2 linked regions of the Prosthecodimorpha staleyi genome follow. The protein of the gene in region 1 interacts with the protein of each later gene in a pairwise test. Links are inferred from orthologs where the notes say so. Each region holds a gene or a part of one and is shown on either strand. Other genes may lie near its edges.

Evidence for each region.
Region 2: the proteins of recO (region 1) and recR interact in binary tests that used the Escherichia coli proteins (3 or more experiments, as listed by UniProt). The link is inferred for Prosthecodimorpha staleyi from one-to-one orthologs.

The regions. Positions count from the first base shown.
Region 1 is NZ_JAHHZF010000005.1:147,323-153,991, reverse strand. The notes cover bases 1,946-4,847. They hold recO (DNA repair protein RecO), read left to right. Parts: upstream 1,946-2,975; coding sequence 2,976-3,719; downstream 3,720-4,847. Other genes in these bases: parC (DNA topoisomerase IV subunit A), read left to right, coding at 3,772-4,847; KL771_RS11370 (glycosyltransferase), read left to right, coding at 1,946-2,892. Also shown: rnc (ribonuclease III), read left to right, coding at 1-524; GTPase Era, read left to right, coding at 617-1,615; more of KL771_RS11370, read left to right, coding at 1,651-1,945; more of parC, read left to right, coding at 4,848-6,051; KL771_RS11355 (hypothetical protein), read left to right, coding at 6,515-6,669. UniProt on the Escherichia coli protein: Involved in DNA repair and RecF pathway recombination.
Region 2 is NZ_JAHHZF010000007.1:23,576-30,219, reverse strand. Bases 1,590-4,466 are described here. They hold recR (recombination mediator RecR), read left to right. Parts: upstream 1,590-2,656; coding sequence 2,657-3,277; downstream 3,278-4,466. Other genes in these bases: KL771_RS14720 (peptidylprolyl isomerase), read right to left, coding at 3,365-4,210; KL771_RS14730 (hypothetical protein), read right to left, coding at 2,341-2,517; KL771_RS14735 (YbaB/EbfC family nucleoid-associated protein), read left to right, coding at 1,957-2,277; KL771_RS14740 (DNA polymerase III subunit gamma/tau), read left to right, coding at 1,590-1,895. Also shown: more of KL771_RS14740, read left to right, coding at 1-1,589; preprotein translocase subunit SecA, read left to right, coding at 4,592-6,644. UniProt on the Escherichia coli protein: May play a role in DNA repair. It seems to be involved in an RecBC-independent recombinational process of DNA repair. It may act with RecF and RecO.

The sequences.
Region 1 (6,669 bases):
GCGCGGAGGAGGGCGAGCTCGCCCGCCGGCTGAATGCGCTGGTCAAGCGGGAGACTTGCGCGGAGGTCGGCCGCCGGCTCGAACTCGGCGCCGTGATGCGGCTGGGCGCCGGCGAGGCCCAGACCGGCGGCCGCAACCGCACCGCCATCCTCGGCGACGTGACCGAGGCGCTGATCGCCGCGATCTATCTTGACGGCGGCTTCGAGCCGGCCTGCGCCTTCGTCGAGCGGCACTGGCGCGATATGATGATGTCCGCGCGCGGTCCGCTGCGCGATGCCAAGACGACGCTGCAGGAGTGGGTCCAGGGCCGCGGACTTCCGGCACCGGTCTATCGCGAGGTCGGCCGCTGCGGACCCGATCACGATCCGGAATTCACCATCGCGGTCGATCTCTCCGGTCTCGAAGGCGCCGAAGGCCGCGGGCGCTCCAAACGCGAGGCGGAGCAGAACGCCGCCACCGCCATTCTGGTGCGTGAGGGTCTGTGGTCGGAAGACGGCCCGATCGTCGCGGCGTCCGAGCGCTGAGACCTCCGCCCATTCATCCCACGACTGCGCCGTCCGATCGCGATATGATCCGCCGGACCGGCGCCTCATCAGATCCGGAACGGACACGACCCATGGCCGAAGAGCCCGAAGACATCTCCGCCGACGACGATTTCGAGCCGGTACCGCTCAACAAGAAGGCCAAGGCGGCGCTGCGTCGGGCCGAGGCGGCGGCGTCTTCGACGCGGGCCGGTTTCGTCGCCCTGATCGGTGCGCCCAATGCCGGCAAGTCGACCCTGCTCAACCAGCTCGTCGGCGCCAAGGTCTCGATCGTCACCCACAAGGTGCAGACGACCCGCAACCTGATCCGCGGCATCGCCATGCAGGACGGCGCGCAGGTCATCTTCGTCGACACGCCCGGCATCTTCCGGCCGCGCCGCCGGCTCGACCGCGCCATGGTCACCTCCGCCTGGGGCGGGGCGGCCGATGCCGATCTGGTCGCGCTGCTGATCGACGCCAAGAAGGGTCTCGACGACGGCGCGCTGGCCGTACTCGAGCGCCTCGCCGAAGTGCGCCAGCCGAAGGTGCTGATCCTCAACAAGATCGACCTGCTCCGCCGCGACGCGCTCCTGGCGCTCGCCGCGCAGGCCAGCGCCAAGGCCGCCTTCGAGGCGGTGTTCATGGTCTCGGCGATGAACGGCGACGGCGTCCAGGACGTGCTGGCCTGGTTCGGCCGGCATGTGCCGACCGGACCCTGGCTCTATCCGGAGGACCAGATCTCCGACCTGCCGCTGCGCCAGCTCGCCGCCGAGGTCACCCGCGAGAAGGTCTTCCTGCGTCTCCACGACGAACTGCCCTACGAATCGACCGTGGAGACCGAGCAGTGGAAGCAGATGCGCAACGGCTCGATCCGCATCGAGCAGGTCATCTACGTCGCGCGCGAAAGCCAGAAGCGTATCGTACTCGGCGAGAAGGGCCAGACCATCAAGGCCATCTCGATGGCCGCGCGCGAGGAGATCGCCGAGATCGCCGAGAAGCCGGTGCACCTGTTCCTGTTCGTGAAGGTGCGCGAGAACTGGTCCGACGACCCGGAACGCTACCGCGAGATGGGGTTGGAGTTCCCGACCGAGTGACGGCGGTCGTCCGGATCGGTTAGGCTCGACCCGCCATGCCGCTCTCCGTCCTCCTGGTGCACAACAACTTCCCCGGCCAGTTCGGTTTTCTGGCCGAAGCCCTGCGCGCGCGCGGGGACCGGGTGGCGGCGATCGCGCAGGACGGGGCGCCGGGGGTGCCGGGCGTGCCGATCATGCGCTGGGGGCTGAAGCGCGGCACGACCAAGGGCATCTTCGAGCCGGCGGTCCGGGCCGAGGCCGATTTCCTGCGCGGGCGGGCGGCGGCGCGGGCCGCGGAGGCGCTGAAGGCCAAGGGTTTCGCGCCGGATGTCATCGTCGGCCATCCGGGCTGGGGCGAGACGCTGTTCCTCGGCGAGATTTTCCCGGCGGCGCGGCGCATCGAATATGCCGAGTTCTACTACCGCAGCCGCGGCGGCGATGTCGGTTTCGATCGGGAATTCGCCAAGGAGACCTTGGACGAGCTCTGCCGCGTCCACGCCAAGAACGCCTCGATGCTGCTGGCGCTGGCCGAGGCCGACGCGGTCGTTGCCCCGAGCCGGTTCCAGGTGTCGATGCTGCCGCCGCGGCTCGCGCGCGATGCCCATGTCATCCACGAGGGCGTCGACCTCGCCGCGATCCGGCCCGATCCCGCCGCCCGCTTCGCGCTGCCGGACGGCCGCATCCTCGATCGAACGACGCCCTTCGTCACCTTCGTCAACCGCCGCTTCGAGCCGCTGCGCGGCGCGCATGTCTTCGTCCGCGCGCTGCCGGCTTTCCTGGCCGCGGTGCCGGAGGCCGAGGTGGTGCTGATCGGTGCCGCCGACGGCAAGGGCTACGGCACGCCGCCGCCCGAGGGCCGGACCTGGCGCGACATCTTCTGGGCCGAGATCGCGGATGCGGTCGATCCGCGCCGCGTGCATTTCGTCGGTACCCTGCCGCATGGCCGCATGCTCGATGCGATCCGGGCCGGTGCGGCGCATGTCTATCTGACCTATCCGTTCGTCGCCTCCTGGTCGCTGTTCGAGGCTATGGCGGTGGAAGCTCTGGTGATCGGCTCGGCGACCGCCCCGGTCCAAGAGGTGGTCGAGCACGGCCGCAACGGCCTGCTGGTCGACTTCTTCGATCGCGCGGCACTGGCCGACACCATGGCGGCGGCCTGCCGGCGGCCGGCGGATTTCACGGCCCTGCGCGGGGCGGCGCGCGAGACCATCGCGGCGCGCTACGACCGTGCCCGGATCGGGGTCAGGCCCTGGCTTGACCTGATCGACGCGGTCGCCGGGGAGGGGCCGCGTCCGTGACCGATCCGGCAACGGCAACCGATGCCCGTATCGTGTCCGCCGCCCGCCTTCTGCCGGACGGGCCGGCCGGATAGACTGGCGCCATGGAGTGGACCGACGAGGCGATCGTGCTCGGCCTGCGCCGGCAGGGCGAATCCCACGCCGTGCTGGAGGCGATGACGCGCGAACGGGGGCGGCATCTGGGTCTCGTGCGCGGCGCGCGCTCGCAGAAGCTCGCCGCCGCGCTGCAGACCGGCAACCGCCTGCGCCTCGTCTGGCGCGCGCGGCTCGACGAGCATCTCGGCAGCTACGCGGTCGAGCCGATCGGCTTCCGCGCCGCCGGCTTCATGGAGAGCCCGATCGCGCTCTTGGCGGCGCAGACCCTCGCGGCGCTGCTCCGGCTCGTCTCGGAACGCGACCCGCATCCCGAGCTCTATGCCGCCCTCGACGAGGTGCTCGACCGCATCGGCGACCCGGTCGAGACCGGCGAACTCGTCGTGCGCTTCGAACTGATGCTGCTCGAAGGGCTCGGCATCGGGCTGGATCTGTCCGCCTGCGCCCTGACCGGGGCGACGCGCGATCTGGCCTGGGTCAGCCCGAAGACCGGCCGGGCCGCCAGCCGGGAGGCCGGCGCGCCCTTCGCCGACCGGCTGTTGCCGCTGCCCGCTTTCCTGGCGCCGGCGGACGGGTCGAACCATCCGCCGCCGGACGGGGCCGATCTTGCGGCCGGATTCCGGCTGACCGGCCATTTTCTCGCCCGCCATGCCGCGCAGGAGCGCGGGCGCGACCTGCCCGAGACGCGCGACCGGCTGCTGGCGCTGATCCAGCGGGGCGCCGGCGGTGCGTGACGGCGGGGCGTCCAGGCTTGCCCTTCGGGGGGAGATGGCGTAACGGGAACATATGGGAAACAGGGTGATTCCGCCGTCCGATGGCGGCGACGAGAGCGGGCCGGGCGGCGAGGTGCTGCCGGTCAATCTGCGCGACGCGCTGGAAGAGCGCTACCTCGCCTATGCCCTGTCGACCATCATGCATCGCGCGCTACCGGACGTGCGCGACGGGCTGAAGCCGGTGCACCGGCGCCTGCTCTACGCCATGCGGGCGTTGCGGCTCGATCCCGGCTCGGCCTTCAAGAAATGCGCCCGCGTCGTCGGCGACGTGATCGGCAAGTTCCATCCGCACGGCGACCAGTCGGTCTACGACGCCATGGTGCGGCTCGCGCAGGATTTCGCGCAGCGCTATCCGCTGGTCGACGGGCAGGGCAATTTCGGCAATATCGACGGCGATAACCCGGCCGCCATGCGCTACACCGAGGCGCGGCTGACCGAGGTGGCGGCGCTCCTCCTCGAAGGCATCGACGAGGACGCGGTCGATTTCCGCCCGACCTATGACGGCTCCGAGGAGGAGCCGGTCGTGCTGCCCGGCGCCTTCCCGAACCTGCTCGCCAACGGCTCGTCCGGCATCGCCGTCGGCATGGCGACCTCGATCCCGCCGCACAATGCGCATGAGCTGTGTCGCGCCGCCCTGAAGCTGATCGAGGCACCGGAGACCGGTATCGAGGACCTGGTCGAGATCGTGCCCGGGCCGGACTTCCCGACCGGCGGCATCATCGTCGAAAGCCGCGCCTCGATCCTGGAGAGCTACCGGACGGGACGCGGCGCCTTCCGGGTCCGGGCGCGCTGGCACACCGAGGATCAGGGCCGCGGCACCTGGGTGGTGGTGGTCACCGAAATCCCCTACCAGGTCGCCAAGAGCCGCCTGATCGAGAAACTGGCCGACCTGATCAACGAGCGCAAATTGCCGCTGGTCGACGACGTGCGCGACGAATCCGCCGAGGATGTGCGCGTCGTCTTCGTGCCCAAGAGCCGCAATGTCGAGCCCGGCCTGATGATGGAATCGGTCTTCAAGCTGTCCGAGCTCGAAAGCCGCATTTCCCTCAACATGAACGTCCTGTCGGGCGGCATCGTCCCAAAGGTGATGGGCCTCAAGGACGTGCTGGTCGAATGGCTCGACCACCGCCGCGAGGTGCTGCTGCGCCGCTCGCGCCACCGGCTCGGCGTGATCGAGAAGCGGCTCGAAATCCTCGGCGGCCTGCTGATCGCCTATCTGAACATCGACGAGGTGATCCGCATCATCCGCGAGGAAGACGAGCCGAAGCAGGTGCTGATGGCCCGCTTCGACCTGACCGACGTCCAGGCCAATGCGATCCTCGACATGCGGCTGCGCAACCTGCGCAAGCTCGAGGAATTCGAGATCCGCAAGGAGCACGAGGCGCTGACCATCGAGGCCGGGCAGATCCGCGACCTGCTGGCCTCGGTCGACAAGCAGTGGAAGGTGGTCGCGCTGCAGATCCGCGAGGTCGCCGCCACCTTCGGACCGGAGACCAAGCTCGGCAAGCGCCGCACGACCTTCGCGGATGCGCCCGGCCACGCCCAGGAGGACATCAAGGAAGCGATGATCGAGCGCGAGGCGATCACCGTTGTGGTCTCCGAGAAGGGCTGGATCCGCGCCCTGAAGGGCCATCTCGACGATTTCGCGCGGCTCGACTTCAAGCAGGGCGACAAGCTCCGGGTCGCCTTCAAGGCGGAGACCACCGACAAGATTGTCGTCTTCTCAACCGCCGGCCGCGTCTTCACGCTCGATGCCTCCAAGCTGCCGGGCGGGCGCGGCCATGGCGAGCCGATCCGCATCCAGGTCGATCTCGACGAGGACCAGGACGTGCTGGATGTCTTCGTCCATCGCCCGGACCGCCGCCTGCTGGTCGCCACGCGCGAGGGCAAGGGCTTCATCGTGCCCGAGGCCGAGGTGGTGGCGCAGACCCGCAAGGGGCGCCAGGTGGTCAATGTCGCGGCCAAGGACGAGGTCCGCCTGGTGCGCACCGTGCCGCCGGGCGCGACCCATGTCGCGACGATCGGCGACAATCGCAAGTTCCTGGTCTTCCCCATCGAGCAGGTCGCCGAGATGGCGCGCGGTTCCGGCGTGCGCCTGCAGCGCTTCAAGGATGGCGGTCTGGCCGATCTCAAATGCTTCAACGGCGCCGAGGGGCTGGTCTGGACCAGTTCCGGCGGATCGAGCTTCACGCGCTCGCTCGACGACCTGAAGGATTGGCTCGGCAACCGCGCCGATGCCGGCCGCCTGCCGCCGCGCGGCTTTCCGGCCACCAACCGGTTCGACAACGCCTGAGGCGTCTGAGTATCGAACCGGTTCGATGACGCCTGAGGCGTCGGAGTATCGAACCGGTTCGACAACGCCCGAACGGCCGGTCCGAATTCGGCTGCCCGCCAGATCGCGAATCAATCGATGCCCGTTGCGTCAAGTGCTTGCCGAACAGGGCAGGGATTCCGACGCATGGCTATTCATGCTCGATTGAGAATGTCACCGTCTCGCGAGCGGAACGACGCACGGAACCTCGAGTCGCCAGCCGCTATCCTTGGAATTCTGGTTGTTGTCCCGAACAGAACACTCAGTGAACGGAAGAACGTCTGTGGAGTTCAGAAAAAACCTTTACCACATCGGCACTTGCCGCATTGTAAAGTAAATATCCTTGTGGATATCCTCATTCAACGAATCGCGAATCCGAAACTCGTCGTACCTTTGTAAGATCGGAGCCGCGCAGCGTATTCAGCGCGACGTTGAGGGCATTCCGATGTCTGCCATCGAAATCGTATTGGGCGATTTTGCACCGGGGGTGGTACGTATTCGTCGGAGCGCGACGGGTCGCCCCGTCTTGCGTTTGACCTGCGCCAATGGTGACGTTGAAGATATTGCACTGCAGAATGCGGTAGCGGGATGTGCCGAGCA
Region 2 (6,644 bases), on another replicon or contig:
GCACGCTCTCGAACGCCTTCGAGATCGGCCGGATCGCGCAGGCCTACATGCTGACCGGCGTGCGCGGCGTCGGCAAGACCACCACCGCCCGCATCCTGGCCCGCGCGCTCAACTACGAGATCCCCGGACAGATCGACAAGCCGACCATCCACATGCCGGTGGCCGGCGTGCATTGCCAGGCCATCATGGAGGGCCGGCATGTCGACGTGATGGAGATGGACGCCGCCTCGCATACCGGCATCGAGGACATCCGCGAGATCATCGAGGCGGTGCGCTACAAGCCGGCCACGGCGCGGATGAAGGTCTATATCGTGGACGAGGTCCACATGCTGTCCAATGCGGCCTTCAACGGTCTCCTGAAGACCCTGGAGGAACCGCCCGAGCATGTGAAGTTCATCTTCGCGACGACCGAGATCCGCAAGGTGCCGGTGACCATCCTGTCGCGCTGCCAGCGCTTCGACCTGCGCCGCATCGAGGCCGGCGTGCTGACCGCCCATCTGCGCCGGATCGCCGAGGCCGAGCGGGTCGGGATCGAGGACGAGGCGCTGCGCCTGGTCGCGCGCGCCGCGGAGGGCTCGGTGCGCGACAGCCTGTCGCTGCTCGACCAGGCCATCGCCCATGGCGAGGGGCAGATCACCGCCGACCAGATCCGCGAGATGCTCGGCCTCGCCGACCGCACCCGGGTGATCGACCTGTTCGGCCAGGTCATGCGCGGCGACGTGGCGGCGGCGCTGCAGGAACTCGAGGCGCAGTATGCGGTCGGCGCCGACCCGGCGACGGTGATCGCCGATCTCGCCGAATTCACCCATTTCGTCACACGGCTGAAGCTGGTGCCCGGTGCGGCCGAGGACGGCGCGGCGACCGAGGCGGAGGTGACGCGCGGCCGCGACTATGCCGAGGGCCTGTCGCTCCGGGTGCTCGGGCGCGCCTGGCAGATGCTGCTCAAGGGCTTCGACGAGGTCAAGACGGCGCCGAAGCCGCTGGCGGCGGCCGAGATGGTGATCGTCCGGCTCGCCTATGCGGCCGACCTGCCGACCCCCGACGAGGCGCTGAAGCTATTGCGCGACGCCGGTGGCTCCGGAGGCCCGTCACCGGGTCCGTCCGGTGGCGGCCTGTCGGGTGCGGGCGGTGGGGCCGGTGGCCCTCCTCGCATGGCCGGCGGCTCGCAGGGACCGGGCGGCGGCGCCATGCCGGGGGCGCCGACCGCCTCGGGCGAACCGCGCGCCGCACCCCGGTTGGTCGCCTCGTCGGCCGCCATGGCATCCGCGGCGCCAGCCGGCGCCCAGGCCGCCGCGGTCCCGTCTCCGGCGGCCCCGTGGGAGGAGCCGCGCGCGTCTGCCGTACAACCGTCCCCTTCCCCTTCCCCTTCCCCGGTACCCGCCGCCACCGCGCCCGCCGGCGACACGCGCCCGCTCAACAGTCTCGAGGACATCGCCGCGCTCGCCGCCGAGAAGCGCGACATCCGGCTGAAACTCGCCATCGAGCGGCAGCTGCGGCCGGTACGCGTCGAGGACGGGCGGATCGAGTTCTCGCCGACCCCCGAGGCGGCGAAGGATCTGGCCCAGGAACTGGGTCGCAAGCTCGGCGACTGGACCGGCCGGCGCTGGATGATCGCCATCTCGCGCGAGACCGGCGGGGCGACGGTCGCCGAGGAGCGCGAGGCGGCCCGCAACCGGCTGGTCACCGACGCCCGCGCCGATCCGCTGGTTGCCGCCGTGCTGAAGCGCTTCCCCGGCGCCATGATCGTCGACGTGCGCGTCCACAAGACGGCCGAAGAGGAGGCCGCGGCGGCGGCGGGCGCGCCGATCCTGCCGGCCGGGTCGGAGGATTTGCCGGCGGACGCCTACACGGCACCGGTCGACATGGACGATCCGGGCTGGGCGCCGGACGATTGACGGTCGCAAACGGCCGCCTGCACCCCAGATTCCATGAACACCCCCAACCCGAGGAGCTCCGATGGACTTCCTGAAGATGATGAAGCAGGCCAAGGACATGCAGGCGCGGATGGCGGGCCTGCAGGACGAACTGGCCACGATCGAGGTGTCCGGCGCCTCCGGTGCGGGCCTCGTCACCGTCACGGTCTCCGGCAAGGGCGAGATGCGCTCGGTCAAGATCGACCCGTCGCTGCTGAAGCCGGACGACGCGGAAATCCTTGAGGATCTGATCGTCGCGGCGCATCGCGACGCGAACGCCAAGGCGGAAGCGGCGATCGCCGCCAAGATGGCCGAACTGACCGGCGGTCTCGGCCTGCCGGCCGGTTTCAAGCTGCCGTTCTGACGCCGGCCCGGGCTCGCGCGTGCCGGCCGGCTCGAAGGGTTTGGGTTTCGGAACCTGGGGCGGTCAGACGGTGCGGTCGAGCACGCGACCGAGGCCGGAGGTGATCGGGGCCTTGGTGACCTCCTTCTCGACGACCTTCTCCTTGTCTTCCTTGCGGGTCTCGGTGGCCTGGCGATCGAGACGCGTGTTGCCGCCGAGATCGATGAAATGCTTCCGCTGCGCCTTGTCCACGCTGGTCATGCCGCTTCTCGCCCCCTGTTCTGCGGCGGATCGTTGGACGGCATCCGTGAATCCCGACTTGCGCGGATCGTTCAAAGTCTAGGCAATCTGGAAATTTCCGGGGAGGAATTGCGGCTCCCCGCCGACGAGGCCCATTCCCATGTCGAAATCCATCGCCGGGCCCGAGATCGAGCGTCTGATCCAGCTGCTCGGCAAGCTGCCCGGGCTCGGGCCGCGTTCGGCGCGGCGGGCCGCCCTGGCGCTCGTGAAGCGCAAGGAAACCCTGCTGGCCCCGCTGGCGCGCGCCTGCACTGAGGTCAACGAAAAGGTCGGCGTGTGCACGGTCTGCGGCAATGTCGACACCGTCGATCCCTGTTCGATCTGCCGCGATCCGCGCCGCGACGAGAGCACGATCGTGGTGGTCGAGGACGTGTCCGATCTCTGGGCCCTGGAGCGGGCCGGCGCGATGGCGGCGCGCTATCACGTGCTCGGCGGGGTGATGTCGCCGCTCGACGGCATCGGCCCGGACGACCTGAACATTCGCGGCCTGATCGAACGCTGCCGCTCGGGCCGCGTCGGGGAGGTCATCCTCGCGGTCAACGCCACCGTCGAGGGCCAGACGACCGCGCATTACATCACCGGCGAGATCGCCGGTCTTAAGGCCGACGGGATCGACGTGACGGTGACCCGGCTGGCCCATGGCGTGCCGGTCGGCGGGGAACTCGACTATCTCGACGACGGCACTTTGGCGGCGGCCCTGAAAGCGCGGACGCGGTTCTGAGCCCGGGGCCCCCGCGCCCACGAAAAAGCCGGCGCCGCGGGGATGTCCGTGACGCCGGCTCGAAGCGCCCGCGGCCGGGCGGTCAGATCACTTCTTCGCGCCGAGCGCGGTCTCGTCGATTTCGACCTTCGCGGTCTTCTTCAGCTGGGTGAGCGCTTCGGAGAACTTCTCCTGGACGACCTGCTGGCGGAGCTGGTCCTTGACCTCGTCGAGGCTCGGTACCTTCTGCTTGCGCTTGTCCTCGACACGGATGACGTGAAAGCCGAATTGGGTCTGCACCGGGGTCTTGGTGAACTCGCCCGGCTTCAGCTCCTGCACGGCCTTGTCGAACTCGGCGACCATTTCGCCGGCGCCGAAATAGCCGAGATCGCCGCCTTCCTTGGCCGAGCCCGGATCCTGCGACTTGTCGGCCGCGATCTTGGCGAAATCGCCGCCCTTGGCGATGTCGGCGATAATCGCGTCGGCCTCTTCCTTGGTCTTGACCAGGATGTGGCGGGCGCGGGTCTCCTCCGGCGGGGTGGTGCCGCCGACATACTTGTCGTAGGCCGCCTTCACATCGGCGTCAGTGACGGAGCCGTCGACCTTGATCTTCACGAATTCGTTGATCAGCAGACGCTGCCGCAGGTTCTCCAGCCGCTTCTTGAATTCGTCCGACGCGCCGAGGCCGTCCTTGTCGGCCTGACCGGCGAGGATCTGGATGTCGATCAGGCGGTCGAGCGCGGCGCGGCGGCGGGCCGGTTCCGGCAACTGGGCAAACTGCTGCGACATCTCGGCCATCACGGCGGCAAGGTCGGACTCCGTGATCGGCTTGCCGTCGACGGTCGCGATCTTCTTGTCCTCCGCGGCCGCGGCGGGCGTCCATCCGGCCGATCCGATCACGGCCGCCGAGGCCAGAAGGGCGGCCAGGACCGCGATGCGTGACGCTTTGATCATCGGAACTATCCTTCGATGGTTTCTTCGCCCCGATAGGGACCGATTGCGGCGGGGCCGTGAATTCGGGCCGGCACATTGGTGCAAAGCCGTGACGTTGACAACAGGGAGGCCCCCACTTATCTCTGCCGCGGCCCCCCGTGGCGCCGGGTTTCGGCTCGTCTTGCGACGGGCTGTCGCGCCCCGCCAGCCCCTCTCGCCGGCTCGCCGCGCGGAGTTGAAAAACGAGGGCCGGTCGAGGGCGGCACGAGGGCTGTTCCGGACCCCGGGGCACGCGTTTCGTTTTCCCTCGGTCGCATTTCCATGAAATCTTCCGGTCGCGCCGGACGGAGCCGATCAGGCGTTCCGGCGGCGTCGCGGACCGACAGTCAGGAAAGGCCCTCCATGTTCGGGCTCGGAAATCTCGCCAAGAAGCTGTTCGGCTCCGCCAACGATCGCAAGGTGAAGGCCTACCGGCCGCGGGTTGAGGCCATCAATGCCCTTGAGGCCGAGCTCGCGCTGCTGACCGACGACGAACTCCGGGCACGCACGGAGACGTTCCGCGCCAACCTGGCCGCCGGCACCAAGCTCGACGATCTGCTGGTCCCGGCCTTTGCGACCGTGCGGGAGGCCGCCAAGCGCGCGATCGGGCAGCGGCATTACGATGTGCAGCTGATCGGCGGCATGGTGCTGCACGAGGGCAAGATTTCCGAGATGCGCACCGGCGAAGGCAAGACGCTGGTCGCGACCCTGCCGGTCTATCTCAATGCCCTGACCGGCAAGGGCGTGCATGTCGTCACCGTCAACGACTATCTCGCCTCGCGCGACGCCGAATGGATGGGGCGGGTCTATCGCTTCCTCGGCCTGACCGTCGGCGTGATCGTGCACGGTCTCGACGACGAGCAGCGCAAGGTCGCCTATGGCTGTGACGTGACCTACGGCACCAACAACGAGCTCGGCTTCGACTATCTGCGCGACAATATGAAGTACGAGGTCGGCCAGATGGTCCAGCGCGGCCATCACTACGCGATCGTCGACGAGGTCGACTCGATCCTGGTCGACGAGGCGCGCACGCCGCTGATCATTTCCGGCCCGCTCGACGACCGCTCCGAGCTCTACAACACCATCGACGCCTTCATTCCGCGGCTGACCGCCAAGGAAGACTACGAGATCGACGAGAAGCAGCGCACCGCCTCCTTCACCGAGGCCGGCATGGAGAAGCTCGAGCGGACGCTGGCCGAGGCCGGCCTGCTCAAGGGCGAGAACCTGTTCGACGTCGAGAACGTGACCGTCGTCCATCACGTCAATCAGGCGCTGCGCGCCCATTCGCTGTTCCAGCGCGACAAGGACTATATCGTCAAGAACGACGAGGTCGTGATCATCGACGAATTCACCGGCCGCATGATGCCCGGCCGGCGCTATTCGGAAGGCCTGCACCAGGCTCTTGAGGCCAAGGAGCACGTCAAGATCCAACCCGAGAACCAGACGCTGGCCTCGATCACCTTCCAGAACTACTTCCGCATGTACGAGAAACTCGGCGGCATGACCGGCACGGCCATGACCGAGGCGGACGAGTTCATGGACATCTACCGTCTGGAAGTGATCGACATCCCGACCAACCTGCCGGTCCAGCGGATCGACGACGACGACGAGGTCTATCGGACCAACGAGGAGAAGTATCGGGCGATCATCCGCCTGATCGAGGAGTGCAAGGGGCGCGGGCAGCCGATCCTGGTCGGTACCACCTCGATCGAGAAGTCCGAACTGCTCGCCCATCTTTTGGTCAAGGCCGGTTTCCGCCAGGCCGACCCGACCGATCCGGCCGCCTTCCGCGACCTCTATGACGGCGACCAGAAGTCGACCACCGAGAAGGTCTTCACGGTCCTCAACGCCCGCTACCACGAGCAGGAAGCCGCGATCGTCGCGGAAGCCGGCATTCCGGGCGCGATCACGATCGCGACCAACATGGCCGGCCGCGGCACCGACATCCAGCTCGGCGGCAATGTCGACATGCGCGTGCGCTACGAGCTGAAGGACATGGCCGAGGGGCCGGAGCGGGACGCGGCGGTCGAGCGGATCAAGGCCGACGTGGCGCGGCTGAAGGACCAGGCGCTGAAGGCCGGCGGCCTGTTCGTGCTGGGCACCGAGCGTCACGAAAGCCGGCGCATCGACAACCAGCTGCGCGGCCGCTCCGGCCGTCAGGGCGACCCGGGCCATTCCAAGTTCTTCCTGTCGCTGCAGGACGACCTGATGCGCATCTTCGGCACCGACCGCATGGACGGGATGCTGCAGAAGCTCGGCCTCAAGGAAGACGAAGCCATCATCCATCCCTGGATCAACAAGGCGCTGGAAAAGGCGCAGCAGAAGGTCGAGGCGCGCAACTTCGACATCCGCAAGAACCTGCTCAAGTTCGACAACGTCATGAACGACCAGCGCCGCGTCGTGTTCGACCAGCGCG